Regions from separate parts of the Cytobacillus sp. FSL H8-0458 genome, predicted to be linked through region 3. Evidence: a T-box and tRNA genes for the amino acid it is inferred to sense, from the RefSeq annotation. Region 3 holds a T-box; the other regions hold tRNA genes.
What was found. The T-box of region 3 lies ahead of leuS (leucine--tRNA ligase). A T-box ahead of a tRNA ligase gene usually reads a tRNA of that ligase, here a tRNA-Leu.
Positions count from the first base shown of each region.

Region 1 (5,005 bases), on a different contig from region 3:
GTGCGGTCACTTGCGGCCAATCTGTTGAATCCTCTGCCATCATGAGAAAGGAGGAATCATATTGTGACACCACTTTATTGAGGTTTTGCAGAAAACGGGTACCAAACGGATTTTCTGTTTTTCCATCCCGGTTCGGCCAATAGATCATATTAGCGACCGCATCAACCCGGAAGCCGTCAATATGGTATTTCTCCATCCAAAAAACAGCATTGGAAATAAGAAAGCTCTGCACTTCATTTTTGCCGAGATCAAAATTGGCGGTGCCCCATACCCGGTTCTCTCTGTCGCCTTCTGTTTCATACTCATACAAATACGAACCATCAAACTGATGAAGGCCATGGGCATCTTTGCAGAAGTGCCCCGGCACCCAGTCCAGTATCACCCCAACACCATGCTGGTGGCATTGATCAACAAAATACATAAAATCATGCGGACTGCCATAACGGCTGGTAACAGAGTAATAACCTGTTCCCTGATAGCCCCAGGAAGCGTCGAGCGGATGCTCAATTAGAGGAAGCAATTCTATATGCGTAAACCCATGCTCCACCACATAAGGTATTAATTCATCTGCAAGCTCCCGGTAGGTATACAGACTTCCAGATTCTTTTTGTTTCCACGAACCCAGATGGACCTCATAAATGACTGCAGGCTCCGTAAAAATAGGCTTCTTTTCTTTTTTTTGCATCCATTTGCTGTCATTCCACTGATACCCGTCCAGCGAATATACTTTAGAAGCTGTATTCGGCCTGACTTCTGAAAAAAAGCTATAAGGATCTGCCTTTAATAGCATATCTCCTCTCTTTGTTGTAATTTCATACTTATACAAGGCACCCTCCATGTTTCCATCCAGCTGAATAATCCAGACACCTTCATTATTCACTCTATGTAAGGTATAGCCTTCTCCATTCCAATCATTAAAATCACCGACTAGTCTGATAATTTCAGCATTCGGTGCCCACACACAAAAACGGGTAATCACTGATTCTCCGTTTGAAACTACATGTGCACCAAATAACTGGTGACTCTCATAAAGTGTACCTTCATGGAACAAATGCAACTGATAATCGGTTGGAAACAAAATATCCACTACCATCCTTCTCCACACCCAGTCTCGTTTCTTTTGACTTTCCTGTTATATTCGCTGAACCTGAGAAAAGTCCTTGTAAAAGTTTTTTTAATTTTATGACAACAATGTTCATATTCTGCTAATAACCGATAGCATTTTGCCTATTTTAACAGGTTTCGCATAATCTCCGGTAAACTTAGACAAAATAAAACAAAATATGCAAGCGAAAAATGAAAGGAGAATAATATTTTGGGCAATAAAGAAGAGGAGATTTTATTGAATGAGGCATCCAAAAAGGAAATAAGGATTCCGCTATTTGAAGCACCGGATGGAAAGATTATGGCCACTGGTGATATGTTTAGGGGCCCCTATACGGGAATATCTTCTGATATCGATCTGAATAATCCCGGCAATAAATTAAGCAGGGATGAAGAGAAATTTGATTAAATAGGAGCGGAAATGAACCGTAAAAGGGAGTTATACAAGGACAACAAAAAAGCTGCCAACAAATTGTTGACAGCTTTTTTGTATGACCCCTACGGGATTCGAACCCGTGTTACCGCCGTGAAAGGGCGGTGTCTTAACCGCTTGACCAAGGGGCCAATATGGCGGAGAAGGAGGGATTTGAACCCTCGCGCCGGTTACCCGACCTACACCCTTAGCAGGGGCGCCTCTTCAGCCACTTGAGTACTTCCCCATATATGGCTCCGCAGGTAGGATTCGAACCTACGACCGTTCGGTTAACAGCCGAATGCTCTACCACTGAGCTACTACGGAACAATAATTAAAATGGTGGGCCTAAATGGACTCGAACCATCGACCTCACGCTTATCAGGCGTGCGCTCTAACCAGCTGAGCTATAGGCCCATATGTGTTGGAGCGGGTGAAGGGAATCGAACCCTCATCATCAGCTTGGAAGGCTGAGGTTTTACCACTAAACTACACCCGCGTAAGATTCTAAATGGTGGCTCAGGACGGAATCGAACCGCCGACACAAGGATTTTCAGTCCTTTGCTCTACCGACTGAGCTACTGAGCCATATAAATTTATTAATCCTAAAGCTTGAAACATGTGCTTCAAAGTCCTGCGTTCTTTGTCGCAGATTTTAAAAGCATGCTATTCGATGATGTTAAGCTTCGCAGCTGCATTCTTTTAAAATCCTCTACCGACTGAGCTACTGAGCCACATTCTATATTTTTTTGTAAAAATGGCGGTCCGGACGGGACTCGAACCCGCGACCTCCTGCGTGACAGGCAGGCATTCTAACCAACTGAACTACCGGACCAGATTGCGGGGGCAGGATTTGAACCTGCGACCTTCGGGTTATGAGCCCGACGAGCTACCGGACTGCTCCACCCCGCGACAATATTATTAAAATAAAATATGGAGGAGGAAAGGGGATTCGAACCCCTGCGCGGTTTGACCCGCCTGTCGGTTTTCAAGACCGATCCCTTCAGCCGGACTTGGGTATTCCTCCGTATAAGAAAAGTGGTGGACCTTGTAGGACTCGAACCTACGACCGGACGGTTATGAGCCGTCTGCTCTAACCAGCTGAGCTAAAGGTCCAGCATCGTTTAATTAAATGGTAGCGGCGGAGGGGATCGAACCCCCGACCTCACGGGTATGAACCGTACGCTCTAGCCAGCTGAGCTACACCGCCAAAATAGTAAATATAATTATGGTGGAGCCTAGCGGGATCGAACCGCTGACCTCCTGCGTGCAAAGCAGGCGCTCTCCCAGCTGAGCTAAGGCCCCAAAGATTAATGGTCGGGAAGACAGGATTCGAACCTGCGACCCCTTGGTCCCAAACCAAGTGCTCTACCAAGCTGAGCTACTCCCCGTTAATATGGCGCGCCCGAGAGGAGTCGAACCCCTAACCTTTTGATCCGTAGTCAAACGCTCTATCCAATTGAGCTACGGGCGCAATATTAAATTCTACTGGTGCCGAGGACCGGAATCGAACCGGTACGGTAGTCACCTACCGCAGGATTTTAAGTCCTGTGCGTCTGCCAGTTCCGCCACCCCGGCAATAAATGGAGCGGAAGACGGGATTCGAACCCGCGACCCCCACCTTGGCAAGGTGATGTTCTACCACTGAACTACTTCCGCATAAATAATGGTGCGGGTGAAGGGAGTCGAACCCCCACGCCTTGCGGCGCCAGATCCTAAGTCTGGTGCGTCTGCCAATTCCGCCACACCCGCAATATGAAATTAAAAATGGTGAGCCATGAAGGACTCGAACCTTCGACCCTCTGATTAAAAGTCAGATGCTCTACCGACTGAGCTAATGGCTCATATTCTATAAAAAGAACTGAAGTGGTGCCGGCGAGAGGACTTGAACCCCCAACCTACTGATTACAAGTCAGTTGCTCTACCAATTGAGCTACACCGGCAGCTTGTACATTTAAATTAATGGTGGAGGATGACGGGATCGAACCGCCGACCCTCTGCTTGTAAGGCAGATGCTCTCCCAGCTGAGCTAATCCTCCATTATTAATTGCCCGGCAGCGTCCTACTCTCACAAGGGGACAGCCCCTAACTACCATCGGCGCTGAGAAGCTTAACTTCCGTGTTCGGTATGGGAACGGGTGTGACCTTCTCGCTATCGCCACCAGACTATTTTTCAAAGACAAGTTTTATTATACCGTCTTTTCAGGATTTTTCAAGAGGAAATTTCATTTTTTCATTCCCTCAAAACTAGATAATGTATGAAGAAGCATTTGCCGAGTATTCACCAATGACTTGTCTAGCTTCGGCTCCTAACTTCTCGGCTGTTTCGATCCGTCCCTCCAAATCCCAAAACCAGGATTTGAATGGCCGGCTCTCCAACGTCTCTCGAAGTTGAACAGTCGCCTCCGCTTTTCGTTTTGGTTAAGTCCTCGATCGATTAGTATCAGTCAGCTCCACATGTCGCCACGCTTCCACCTCTGACCTATCAACCTGATCATCTTTCAGGGATCTTACTAGCTTGACGCTATGGGAAATCTCATCTCGAGGGGGGCTTCATGCTTAGATGCTTTCAGCACTTATCCCTTCCGCACATAGCTACCCAGCGATGCCTTTGGCAAGACAACTGGTACACCAGCGGTGCGTCCATCCCGGTCCTCTCGTACTAAGGACAGCTCCTCTCAAATTTCCTGCGCCCACGACGGATAGGGACCGAACTGTCTCACGACGTTCTGAACCCAGCTCGCGTACCGCTTTAATGGGCGAACAGCCCAACCCTTGGGACCGACTACAGCCCCAGGATGCGATGAGCCGACATCGAGGTGCCAAACCTCCCCGTCGATGTGGACTCTTGGGGGAGATAAGCCTGTTATCCCCGGGGTAGCTTTTATCCGTTGAGCGATGGCCCTTCCATGCGGAACCACCGGATCACTAAGCCCGACTTTCGTCCCTGCTCGACTTGTAGGTCTCGCAGTCAAGCTCCCTTGTGCCTTTACACTCTGCGAATGATTTCCAACCATTCTGAGGGAACCTTTGGGCGCCTCCGTTACTTTTTAGGAGGCGACCGCCCCAGTCAAACTGCCCACCTGACACTGTCTCCCGCCCCGATCAGGGGCGCGGGTTAGAATTTCAATACAGCCAGGGTAGTATCCCACCGACGCCTCCACCGAAGCTGGCGCTCCGGCTTCTCAGGCTCCTACCTATCCTGTACAAGCTGTACCAAAATTCAATATCAGGCTACAGTAAAGCTCCACGGGGTCTTTCCGTCCTGTCGCGGGTAACCTGCATCTTCACAGGTACTATAATTTCACCGAGTCTCTCGTTGAGACAGTGCCCAGATCGTTACGCCTTTCGTGCGGGTCGGAACTTACCCGACAAGGAATTTCGCTACCTTAGGACCGTTATAGTTACGGCCGCCGTTTACTGGGGCTTCGATTCAAAGCTTCGCTTGCGCTAACCTCTCCTCTTAACCTTCCAGCACCGGGCAGGCGT
Region 1 is NZ_JBBOBR010000005.1:36,566-41,570, forward strand. It holds gene glgB (1,4-alpha-glucan branching enzyme) at 1-1,093, opposite strand, end outside; gene NYE23_RS25105 (hypothetical protein) at 1,316-1,513, shown strand; tRNA gene NYE23_RS25110 (tRNA-Glu) at 1,597-1,668, opposite strand; tRNA gene NYE23_RS25115 (tRNA-Ser) at 1,673-1,763, opposite strand; tRNA gene NYE23_RS25120 (tRNA-Asn) at 1,769-1,843, opposite strand; tRNA gene NYE23_RS25125 (tRNA-Ile) at 1,857-1,933, opposite strand; tRNA gene NYE23_RS25130 (tRNA-Gly) at 1,942-2,015, opposite strand; tRNA gene NYE23_RS25135 (tRNA-Phe) at 2,029-2,104, opposite strand; tRNA gene NYE23_RS25140 (tRNA-Asp) at 2,275-2,351, opposite strand; tRNA gene NYE23_RS25145 (tRNA-Met) at 2,355-2,428, opposite strand; tRNA gene NYE23_RS25150 (tRNA-Ser) at 2,451-2,543, opposite strand; tRNA gene NYE23_RS25155 (tRNA-Ile) at 2,556-2,632, opposite strand; tRNA gene NYE23_RS25160 (tRNA-Met) at 2,650-2,726, opposite strand; tRNA gene NYE23_RS25165 (tRNA-Ala) at 2,746-2,821, opposite strand; tRNA gene NYE23_RS25170 (tRNA-Pro) at 2,831-2,907, opposite strand; tRNA gene NYE23_RS25175 (tRNA-Arg) at 2,914-2,990, opposite strand; tRNA gene NYE23_RS25180 (tRNA-Leu) at 3,006-3,094, opposite strand; tRNA gene NYE23_RS25185 (tRNA-Gly) at 3,101-3,175, opposite strand; tRNA gene NYE23_RS25190 (tRNA-Leu) at 3,184-3,268, opposite strand; tRNA gene NYE23_RS25195 (tRNA-Lys) at 3,285-3,360, opposite strand; tRNA gene NYE23_RS25200 (tRNA-Thr) at 3,384-3,459, opposite strand; tRNA gene NYE23_RS25205 (tRNA-Val) at 3,480-3,555, opposite strand; rRNA gene rrf (5S ribosomal RNA) at 3,566-3,682, opposite strand; rRNA gene NYE23_RS25215 (23S ribosomal RNA) at 3,934-5,005, opposite strand, start outside.
Region 1: it has a tRNA-Leu gene. The T-box ahead of leuS (leucine--tRNA ligase) is inferred to sense a tRNA for this amino acid. The anticodon was not compared.

Region 2 (5,005 bases), 3.7 Mb from region 3:
ACTTCGTTCCCTCCAGAGTGGATCCTGAGTACGGCGGGACACGAGAAATCCCGTCGGAAGCAGGGAGGACCATCTCCCAAGGCTAAATACTCCCTAGTGACCGATAGTGAACCAGTACCGTGAGGGAAAGGTGAAAAGCACCCCGGAAGGGGAGTGAAAGAGATCCTGAAACCGTGTGCCTACAAGTAGTTAGAGCCCGTTAATGGGTGATAGCGTGCCTTTTGTAGAATGAACCGGCGAGTTACGATTACATGCGAGGTTAAGTTGATAAGACGGAGCCGCAGCGAAAGCGAGTCTGAATAGGGCGAATGAGTATGTGGTCGTAGACCCGAAACCAGGTGATCTACCCATGTCCAGGGTGAAGTCCAGGTAACACTGGATGGAGGCCCGAACCCACGCACGTTGAAAAGTGCGGGGATGAGGTGTGGGTAGCGGAGAAATTCCAATCGAACCTGGAGATAGCTGGTTCTCTCCGAAATAGCTTTAGGGCTAGCCTCATGTAGTAAGAGTCTTGGAGGTAGAGCACTGTTTGGACTAGGGGCCCCCATCGGGTTACCGAATTCAGACAAACTCCGAATGCCAAAGACTTATCCATGGGAGTCAGACTGCGAGTGATAAGATCCGTAGTCAAGAGGGAAACAGCCCAGACCACCAGCTAAGGTCCCAAAGTATACGTTAAGTGGAAAAGGATGTGGAGTTGCTTAGACAACCAGGATGTTGGCTTAGAAGCAGCCACCATTTAAAGAGTGCGTAATAGCTCACTGGTCGAGTGACTCCGCGCCGAAAATGTACCGGGGCTAAACGTATCACCGAAGCTGTGGATTGACATCTTTCGATGTCAGTGGTAGGAGAGCGTTCTAAGGGCGTTGAAGCCAGACCGCAAGGACTGGTGGAGCGCTTAGAAGTGAGAATGCCGGTATGAGTAGCGAAAGATGGGTGAGAATCCCATCCACCGAATGCCTAAGGTTTCCTGAGGAAGGCTCGTCCGCTCAGGGTTAGTCGGGACCTAAGCCGAGGCTGAAAAGCGTAGGCGATGGACAACAGGTTGATATTCCTGTACCACCTCTTTACCGTTTGAGCAATGGGGGGACGCAGGAGGATAGGGTAAGCGCGCTGCTGGATTAGCGCGTCCAAGCAGTTAGGCCGGTAACGAGGCAAATCCCGTTACCACACAGGCTGAGCTGTGACGGCGAGGGAAATTTAGTACCGAAGTTCCTGATTCCACACTGCCAAGAAAAGCCTCTAGCGAGGGAAAAGGTGCCCGTACCGCAAACCGACACAGGTAGGCGAGGAGAGAATCCTAAGGTGAGCGAGAGAACTCTCGTTAAGGAACTCGGCAAAATGACCCCGTAACTTCGGGAGAAGGGGTGCTCATTAGGGTGAATAGCCCTGATGAGCCGCAGTGAATAGGCCCAGGCGACTGTTTAGCAAAAACACAGGTCTCTGCGAAGCCGCAAGGCGAAGTATAGGGGCTGACGCCTGCCCGGTGCTGGAAGGTTAAGAGGAGAGGTTAGCGCAAGCGAAGCTTTGAATCGAAGCCCCAGTAAACGGCGGCCGTAACTATAACGGTCCTAAGGTAGCGAAATTCCTTGTCGGGTAAGTTCCGACCCGCACGAAAGGCGTAACGATCTGGGCACTGTCTCAACGAGAGACTCGGTGAAATTATAGTACCTGTGAAGATGCAGGTTACCCGCGACAGGACGGAAAGACCCCGTGGAGCTTTACTGTAGCCTGATATTGAATTTTGGTACAGCTTGTACAGGATAGGTAGGAGCCTGAGAAGCCGGAGCGCCAGCTTCGGTGGAGGCGTCGGTGGGATACTACCCTGGCTGTATTGAAATTCTAACCCGCGCCCCTGATCGGGGCGGGAGACAGTGTCAGGTGGGCAGTTTGACTGGGGCGGTCGCCTCCTAAAAAGTAACGGAGGCGCCCAAAGGTTCCCTCAGAATGGTTGGAAATCATTCGCAGAGTGTAAAGGCACAAGGGAGCTTGACTGCGAGACCTACAAGTCGAGCAGGGACGAAAGTCGGGCTTAGTGATCCGGTGGTTCCGCATGGAAGGGCCATCGCTCAACGGATAAAAGCTACCCCGGGGATAACAGGCTTATCTCCCCCAAGAGTCCACATCGACGGGGAGGTTTGGCACCTCGATGTCGGCTCATCGCATCCTGGGGCTGTAGTCGGTCCCAAGGGTTGGGCTGTTCGCCCATTAAAGCGGTACGCGAGCTGGGTTCAGAACGTCGTGAGACAGTTCGGTCCCTATCCGTCGTGGGCGCAGGAAATTTGAGAGGAGCTGTCCTTAGTACGAGAGGACCGGGATGGACGCACCGCTGGTGTACCAGTTGTCTTGCCAAAGGCATCGCTGGGTAGCTATGTGCGGAAGGGATAAGTGCTGAAAGCATCTAAGCATGAAGCCCCCCTCGAGATGAGATTTCCCATAGCGTCAAGCTAGTAAGATCCCTGAAAGATGATCAGGTTGATAGGTCAGAGGTGGAAGCGTGGCGACATGTGGAGCTGACTGATACTAATCGATCGAGGACTTAACCAAGTCATATTGGTAATTACTCGGCAAATGCTTCTTCATACATTATCTAGTTTTGAGGGAACGAAGTTTCTTCAACCAAATAGTCCGGTGGCGATAGCGAGAAGGTCACACCCGTTCCCATACCGAACACGGAAGTTAAGCTTCTCAGCGCCGATGGTAGTTGGGGGCTGTCCCCCTGTGAGAGTAGGACGCTGCCGGGCAACCCTGATTGGGTAATTTTATTTGGCCCCTTGGTCAAGCGGTTAAGACACCGCCCTTTCACGGCGGTAACACGGGTTCGAATCCCGTAGGGGTCACCATATTTTGGAGGATTAGCTCAGCTGGGAGAGCATCTGCCTTACAAGCAGAGGGTCGGCGGTTCGATCCCGTCATCCTCCACCATATCTTTAGTACGGGCCATTAGCTCAGTCGGTAGAGCAGATTGCAGCATCAGTGAGATTCTTCACCCGAATAGCAATCTGTGACAAAGCACGCAGGGCTTTGGAACATCTGACCTAGCACTTTCAGGCTTTAGGCAGCAGAATATTAATACGAGCCATTAGCTCAGTCGGTAGAGCATCTGACTTTTAATCAGAGGGTCGAAGGTTCGAGTCCTTCATGGCTCACCATTTTTAATTTCATATTGCGGGTGTGGCGGAATTGGCAGACGCACCAGACTTAGGATCTGGCGCCGCAAGGCGTGGGGGTTCGACTCCCTTCACCCGCACCATTTTAAGCGGAAGTAGTTCAGTGGTAGAACATCACCTTGCCAAGGTGGGGGTCGCGGGTTCGAATCCCGTCTTCCGCTCCATTATTTTGCGCCCGTAGCTCAATTGGATAGAGCGTTTGACTACGGATCAAAAGGTTAGGGGTTCGACTCCTCTCGGGCGCGCCATATTACGGGGAGTAGCTCAGCTTGGTAGAGCACTTGGTTTGGGACCAAGGGGTCGCAGGTTCGAATCCTGTCTTCCCGACCAGCGACACTTCTTTTACTTGGGGCCTTAGCTCAGCTGGGAGAGCGCCTGCTTTGCACGCAGGAGGTCAGCGGTTCGATCCCGCTAGGCTCCACCATGAATATATAATCATTTCGGCGGTGTAGCTCAGCTGGCTAGAGCGTACGGTTCATACCCGTGAGGTCGGGGGTTCGATCCCCTCCGCCGCTACCAATATGATTATTTTTTACAACATCGGAGGAATACCCAAGTCCGGCTGAAGGGATCGGTCTTGAAAACCGACAGGCGGGTCAAACCGCGCAGGGGTTCGAATCCCCTTTCCTCCTCCATATCTTATTTTAATAATATTATCGCGGGGTGGAGCACGACCGAATAATCTGCGAGGGAATTACTTCAGCGCACCGATTGAGCTGCTGCTTGAATAATCTTTCTGAAATCGGGGCGGTACTTCATTGATTAAACTGCGATGTAATGCTTGATGTGAGCATAGAAAAATCACATAAATAATATTATCGCGGGGTGGAGCAGTCCGGTAGCTCGTCGGGCTCATAACCCGAAGGTCGCAGGTTCAAATCCTGCCCCCGCAATCTGGTCCGGTAGTTCAGTTGGTTAGAATGCCTGCCTGTCACGCAGGAGGTCGCGGGTTCGAGTCCCGTCCGGACCGCCATTATTTATAATCTTAATAATATATGGCTCAGTAGCTCAGTCGGTAGAGGATTTTAAAAGAATGCAGCTGCGAAGCTTTTACATCATCGAATAGTATGCTTTTAAAATCTGCGACAAAGAACGCAGGACTTTGAAGCACATGTATCAAACTTTAGGATTAATAAATTTATATGGCTCAGTAGCTCAGTCGGTAGAGCAAAGGACTGAAAATCCTTGTGTCGGCGGTTCGATTCCGTCCTGAGCCACCATTTTCTTAGTCTTTACAGACTTGGAGGGGTAGCGAAGTGGCTAAACGCGGCGGACTGTAAATCCGCTCCTTCGGGTTCGGCAGTTCGAATCTGCCCCCCTCCACCATTTATATAGGGGTATAGTTTAATGGTAAAACGAAGGTCTCCAAAACCTTTGATGTGGGTTCGATTCCTACTACCCCTGCCAGTAGGATAGTGGCGGTTGTGGCGAAGTGGTTAACGCATCGGATTGTGGCTCCGACACTCGTGGGTTCGATTCCCATCAATCGCCCCATTATTCTTTTTCTGCATTAATTATTGGGCTATAGCCAAGCGGTAAGGCACCGGACTTTGACTCCGTCACTCGCAGGTTCGAATCCTGCTAGCCCAGCCATTTTTAAGGCAGCATAGCCAAGTGGTAAGGCAGAGGTCTGCAAAACCTCCATCCCCGGTTCAAATCCGGGTGTTGCCTCCAAACAAAAGACAGTATGTTATAAATTAATTTAAATGCGGGTGTAGTTTAGTGGTAAAACCTCAGCCTTCCAAGCTGATGATGAGGGTTCGATTCCCTTCACCCGCTCCAACAACATATGGGCCTATAGCTCAGCTGGTTAGAGCGCACGCCTGATAAGCGTG
Region 2 is NZ_JBBOBR010000001.1:3,705,128-3,710,132, reverse strand. It holds rRNA gene NYE23_RS18605 (23S ribosomal RNA) at 1-2,547, shown strand, start outside; rRNA gene rrf (5S ribosomal RNA) at 2,628-2,744, shown strand; tRNA gene NYE23_RS18595 (tRNA-Glu) at 2,769-2,843, shown strand; tRNA gene NYE23_RS18590 (tRNA-Val) at 2,850-2,925, shown strand; tRNA gene NYE23_RS18585 (tRNA-Lys) at 3,077-3,152, shown strand; tRNA gene NYE23_RS18580 (tRNA-Leu) at 3,169-3,253, shown strand; tRNA gene NYE23_RS18575 (tRNA-Gly) at 3,260-3,334, shown strand; tRNA gene NYE23_RS18570 (tRNA-Arg) at 3,342-3,418, shown strand; tRNA gene NYE23_RS18565 (tRNA-Pro) at 3,424-3,500, shown strand; tRNA gene NYE23_RS18560 (tRNA-Ala) at 3,519-3,594, shown strand; tRNA gene NYE23_RS18555 (tRNA-Met) at 3,613-3,689, shown strand; tRNA gene NYE23_RS18550 (tRNA-Ser) at 3,713-3,805, shown strand; tRNA gene NYE23_RS18545 (tRNA-Met) at 3,990-4,063, shown strand; tRNA gene NYE23_RS18540 (tRNA-Asp) at 4,067-4,143, shown strand; tRNA gene NYE23_RS18535 (tRNA-Phe) at 4,315-4,390, shown strand; tRNA gene NYE23_RS18530 (tRNA-Tyr) at 4,413-4,496, shown strand; tRNA gene NYE23_RS18525 (tRNA-Trp) at 4,504-4,577, shown strand; tRNA gene NYE23_RS18520 (tRNA-His) at 4,589-4,664, shown strand; tRNA gene NYE23_RS18515 (tRNA-Gln) at 4,689-4,763, shown strand; tRNA gene NYE23_RS18510 (tRNA-Cys) at 4,771-4,844, shown strand; tRNA gene NYE23_RS18505 (tRNA-Gly) at 4,879-4,952, shown strand; tRNA gene NYE23_RS18500 (tRNA-Ile) at 4,962-5,005, shown strand, end outside.
Region 2: it has a tRNA-Leu gene. The T-box ahead of leuS (leucine--tRNA ligase) is inferred to sense a tRNA for this amino acid. The anticodon was not compared.

Region 3 (5,005 bases):
ACTGCCAATTCTTGCCCCGCATTATATGGACATGGGCGTTAATGCAGAAGCCCTGCACAGAACGGTTGCCATTTCTTCCGGAGCCCTGGACTCTTTGCCGCATAATGGCTATGTTGTTACCACTGTACGGGCAATCTGCGGTGAAACCCACCAGGCTGCATATGGCGCAGTGGCTGCTGTTACGGTAATTGTCCCGCTGATTGGTTTAGCCCTGGCGATTGTATTATTCTCATTCGGATTAGGAATCTAATTATGGCAGGGGCTCATTGAACAGAGCCCCGGCTTTGTTTTTGAAAGGAGCTTATTCATGGTACAAAATAAAGTCGTTTTTATAACTGGTGCAGCGCAGGGGATTGGCTATGAAATTGGCAAGAGGTTTGCTGAACAGGGCTCGAGAATTGTTCTGACGGATATTCAGGAAGCTGCTGTGAAGAAAGCTGCAGAGAACCTGCAGAATGAAGGTTTTGAAGCGCTTGGGCTAAAATGTGATGTGACATCAGAGTCTGATATTCAGGCGGCCATCAATGAAACTTTCAGCCGATTCGGTGCTTTGGATGTGCTGATAAATAATGCAGGGCTGCAGCATGTTTCCTTTATTGAAGATTTTCCCACTGAGAAGTTTGAATTTATGATCAAAGTAATGCTGACTGCTCCATTCGTGGCAATAAAGCACGCGATGCCAATCATGAAAAAACAAAAATCAGGCCGGATACTCAACATGGCTTCCATTAACGGGCTTGTGGGGTTTGCTGGCAAGGCAGCTTATAACAGTGCAAAGCATGGTGTTATAGGATTGACTAAAGTAGCTGCACTGGAGGCTGCTGAACATGGCATTACGGTTAATGCCATCTGCCCGGGCTATGTAGATACACCTCTTGTTAGAAATCAGCTGAATGACCTTGCTAAAACAAGAAATGTACCAATGGAAAAAGCACTGGAGGAAGTCATTTATCCGTTAGTGCCGCAAAAAAGGCTTCTGAAGGTGGAAGAGATTGCAGATTATGCGATTTTTTTGGCTGGTGATGCAGCTAAAGGAATTACTGGCCAGGCGGCAGTTATTGATGGAGGCTATACAGTTCAATAAGAATGCGCATATCAGTTTTTAGAGAGGGCAGAGAATGGCCCTCTTTTTCTCTTGTCCAGTAATGTGAATAAAACCTCTGAAACTATGGGTATATTGTTGATACTGAATTGATGGCAGATAATCGGTGGAGATATTGTGTATTTATTATTGGTTGTACTTGTCTATATTTTTTTTGCCTGGAAATTTGTTGATTGGAATAGATGGAAAGAATACTATCCAACTGTCCAATTTTATATCATTGCCAACCTTCTATATAATTTTTTATTTTATAATCATACTCTTTGGGCTTATAGAGCAGTTACGCTGGATTGGCTGAATCACACGTTGATTGAAATTACCTTCACTTTGGTGATTATTCCAGTCGTCGTCATGATTTACCTTCGTTATTTTCCGGAAAAAAATCTAAAGAAAAAGATTTTTTATATTGTCGTATGGATCGTTTATTTCTCAGTACTTGAGTATTTGTTTTCTAAAAAGGGATTGTTTGTTTATGATAATGGGTGGAATTTCTGGTGGTCTGTAATGTTTAATCTCATCATGTTCATCATGCTGCGAATGCATTATAAAAAGCCGGGAATAGCTATGGCAGTTTCGCTTCCCATTATTGTTATTCTATTATGGCTCTTTCATCCGCATCTAAGTGATTTGAAATAATGGATTGAATGGCTTTGTAAACATTCTGCCCTAAAGAAAGTGAAACATGGTGCACAATTCTTAAAAACATTGCATATTCTAAGTATTAAATTCCTGTCAGGATAAGCCTACTTGCATCCTGGCGGGAAATTTATTACAATAGTCATATTCTTATACTAAAATGCTTAGATAAGGAGCAGTAGTGGTGCAGCAGCCCGTTTTAAGAGAGTTGACGGCAGGTGCAAGTCAGCCGGGCACATCATGAACTCGCCTTTGAGCAGCAAGTGTGAAATACCAGTAATGCTTGCCGTTTTCCGCGTTAAGGATGAATGAAGCGAGTGACATGTTCACTAATGTGGGTGGTACCGCGGGAGATTTATACATAATCCTCTCGTCCCTTTTTTGGGATGAGAGGTTTTTTTATTGTATTAAAAAATGCAGTGCAAATTTTTGAAGTCAGAAAGCAGTCTAGCTCCGTGCGCCATCGGCTTGAGGTCATAAGCCAATCCGTCAAAAAGGTTAAAGAACAACCTTTCCGCCGGCTCGTCTTAGGCTTGAGGCCCGCAGGATGCGGGTCATGCAGACGTTGCCACAGGACGTGGCGGTTTTAGTCTGCGGCCCTTGGATAAGCGGCGCCCTGAGCTTTCTGATAATAGGAGGAAACAAAAATGAGTTTCAATCATAAGGAGATTGAAAAAAAGTGGCAAGGCCACTGGGAAGAAAATAAAACATTTAAAACAACTGAAGATAAAGGCAAGCGCAAGTTTTATGCGCTTGATATGTTTCCTTATCCTTCAGGTGCTGGTCTTCACGTTGGCCATCCGGAAGGATATACGGCAACAGATATCCTTTCCCGCATGAAGCGGATGCAGGGCTATAATGTCCTTCATCCGATGGGCTGGGATGCATTTGGTTTGCCTGCAGAGCAATATGCACTTGATACAGGGAATGACCCGGCAGAATTCACAGAACAGAATATCAACACCTTCCGCCGCCAGATTAAGGCGTTAGGCTTCTCCTATGACTGGGATCGTGAAGTAAACACAACAGACCCTGAATACTATAAATGGACTCAGTGGATCTTCTTAAAGCTTTATGAAAAAGGGCTTGCTTATATCGATGAAGTAGCTGTTAACTGGTGTCCCGCACTTGGAACAGTGCTTGCAAATGAAGAGGTTATTGACGGGAAAAGCGAGCGCGGAGGCCACCCGGTAGAGCGCCGCCCAATGAGACAGTGGATGCTGAAAATTACGGCGTATGCGGATCGCCTGCTTGAAGATCTTGATTTATTGGATTGGCCAGAGAGCCTTAAGGACATGCAGCGCAACTGGATCGGCCGCTCTGAAGGAGCCGAAGTGACATTCAATATTGAAGGACATGACGGCACATTCACCGTTTTCACAACACGTCCTGACACGTTATATGGTGCAACATATGCTGTACTTGCTCCAGAACACGCGCTTGTTGATAAAATCACAACAGATGGGCAGCAAGAAGCAGTTCAGGCTTACATTGACAAAGTAAAGAGCAAGAGTGATCTTGAGCGGACAGATCTTGCTAAAGAAAAAACGGGTGTCTTCACTGGTGCGTATGCGATTAACCCGGTCAACGGCGAAAAAATGCCAATCTGGATTGCAGATTATGTTTTAGTCAGTTATGGAACAGGAGCCATCATGGCGGTTCCGGCACATGACGAGCGCGACTATGAGTTCGCCAAGCAATTTGATCTGCCTATTAAAGAAGTCGTTGCCGGCGGAGATGTTGATAAAGAAGCTTACACTGGCGATGGCGAGCATGTGAACTCAGGTTTCCTTGATGGATTAAACAAAGAGGATGCTATTGAGAAAATGATTGCCTGGCTTGAAGAAAAAGGTATTGGCACTAAGAAGGTTACTTACCGTCTTCGTGACTGGTTATTCAGCCGCCAGCGCTATTGGGGCGAGCCGATTCCAGTCATCCACTGGGAAGATGGCACAATGACTGCCGTGCCGGAAGAGCAGCTTCCATTAGTGCTTCCAAAAACAACGGAGATCAAGCCATCCGGCACTGGTGAGTCACCATTAGCCAACATCGATGATTGGGTTAATGTTGTGGATCCGGAAACTGGCAAAAAAGGCCGCAGAGAAACGAACACAATGCCGCAATGGGCAGGCAGCTGCTGGTACTACCTTCGCTATATTGATCCAAAAAATTGTGAAGCTCTTGCAGATCCTGAGAAATTAAAAGAATGGCTTCCGGTTGATATATATATCGGAGGAGCTGAACATGCGGTACTTCATCTTCTATATGCCCGCTTCTGGCACAAGGTCCTTTACGATGTGGGAGTCGTCCATACGAAGGAACCGTTCCAAAAGCTATTTAACCAGGGTATGATTCTTGGGGAAAACAATGAGAAAATGAGTAAATCAAAAGGCAATGTCGTTAATCCGGATGAAATCGTAGAGAGCCATGGTGCAGATACTCTTCGTCTATACGAAATGTTCATGGGGCCGCTTGAAGCTTCCATCGCCTGGTCTACAAACGGATTGGATGGCTCAAGAAGATTCCTTGACCGCATCTGGCGCTTGTTTGTAGAAGAGACTGGTGAATTAAGCCCGAGAATTCAGGACATTGAAGAAGGCAGCAGCCTTGAAAAGGTTTACCACCAAACGGTGAAAAAAGTTACTGAGGACTACGAAGGACTTCGTTTTAACACAGCTATTTCTCAAATGATGGTATTCATCAACGAAGCTTATAAAGCAGATGTGCTGCCAAAAACTTTTGCAGAAGGCTTTGTTAAAATGCTTTCACCAATCGCTCCTCATATTTCAGAAGAGCTTTGGTCAAAATTTGGCCATGGTGAATCCATTGCTTATGAAGCCTGGCCGGCATATGATGAAGCCAAAATGGTGGATGACGAGGTTGAAATCGTTATCCAAATCAACGGCAAAGTAAAAGCGAAGCTTATGGTTCCGGCCGATGCCAAAAAAGACCTCTTGGAGCAAATCGCAATGGGTGATGAAAAAGTAAAAGAGCAAATTGACGGAAAAACTGTCCGTAAAGTTATCGCAGTACCGGGCAAGCTTGTAAATATCGTTGCAAATTAAGTTATATTGAGATGAAACCACCTCTATTTAAACAGGGGTGGTTTTGTATTTGTTTTAAAGAAACATCTCATTTATCGCAGTCTAACGGGCAGTAAGACACCCACTTCAAGACTCAGAGGAATCAAAGGAGGATAAGTGGGGGTCAAACTCCCCGTAAAGGCCCGAAAGAAGGACAAAGACTAAGAACGCCACATCCTGTGGC
Region 3 is NZ_JBBOBR010000001.1:14,819-19,823, forward strand. It holds gene NYE23_RS00070 (GntP family permease) at 1-250, shown strand, start outside; gene NYE23_RS00075 (3-hydroxybutyrate dehydrogenase) at 308-1,084, shown strand; gene NYE23_RS00080 (CBO0543 family protein) at 1,220-1,738, shown strand; T-box leader at 1,895-2,119, shown strand; gene leuS (leucine--tRNA ligase) at 2,386-4,803, shown strand.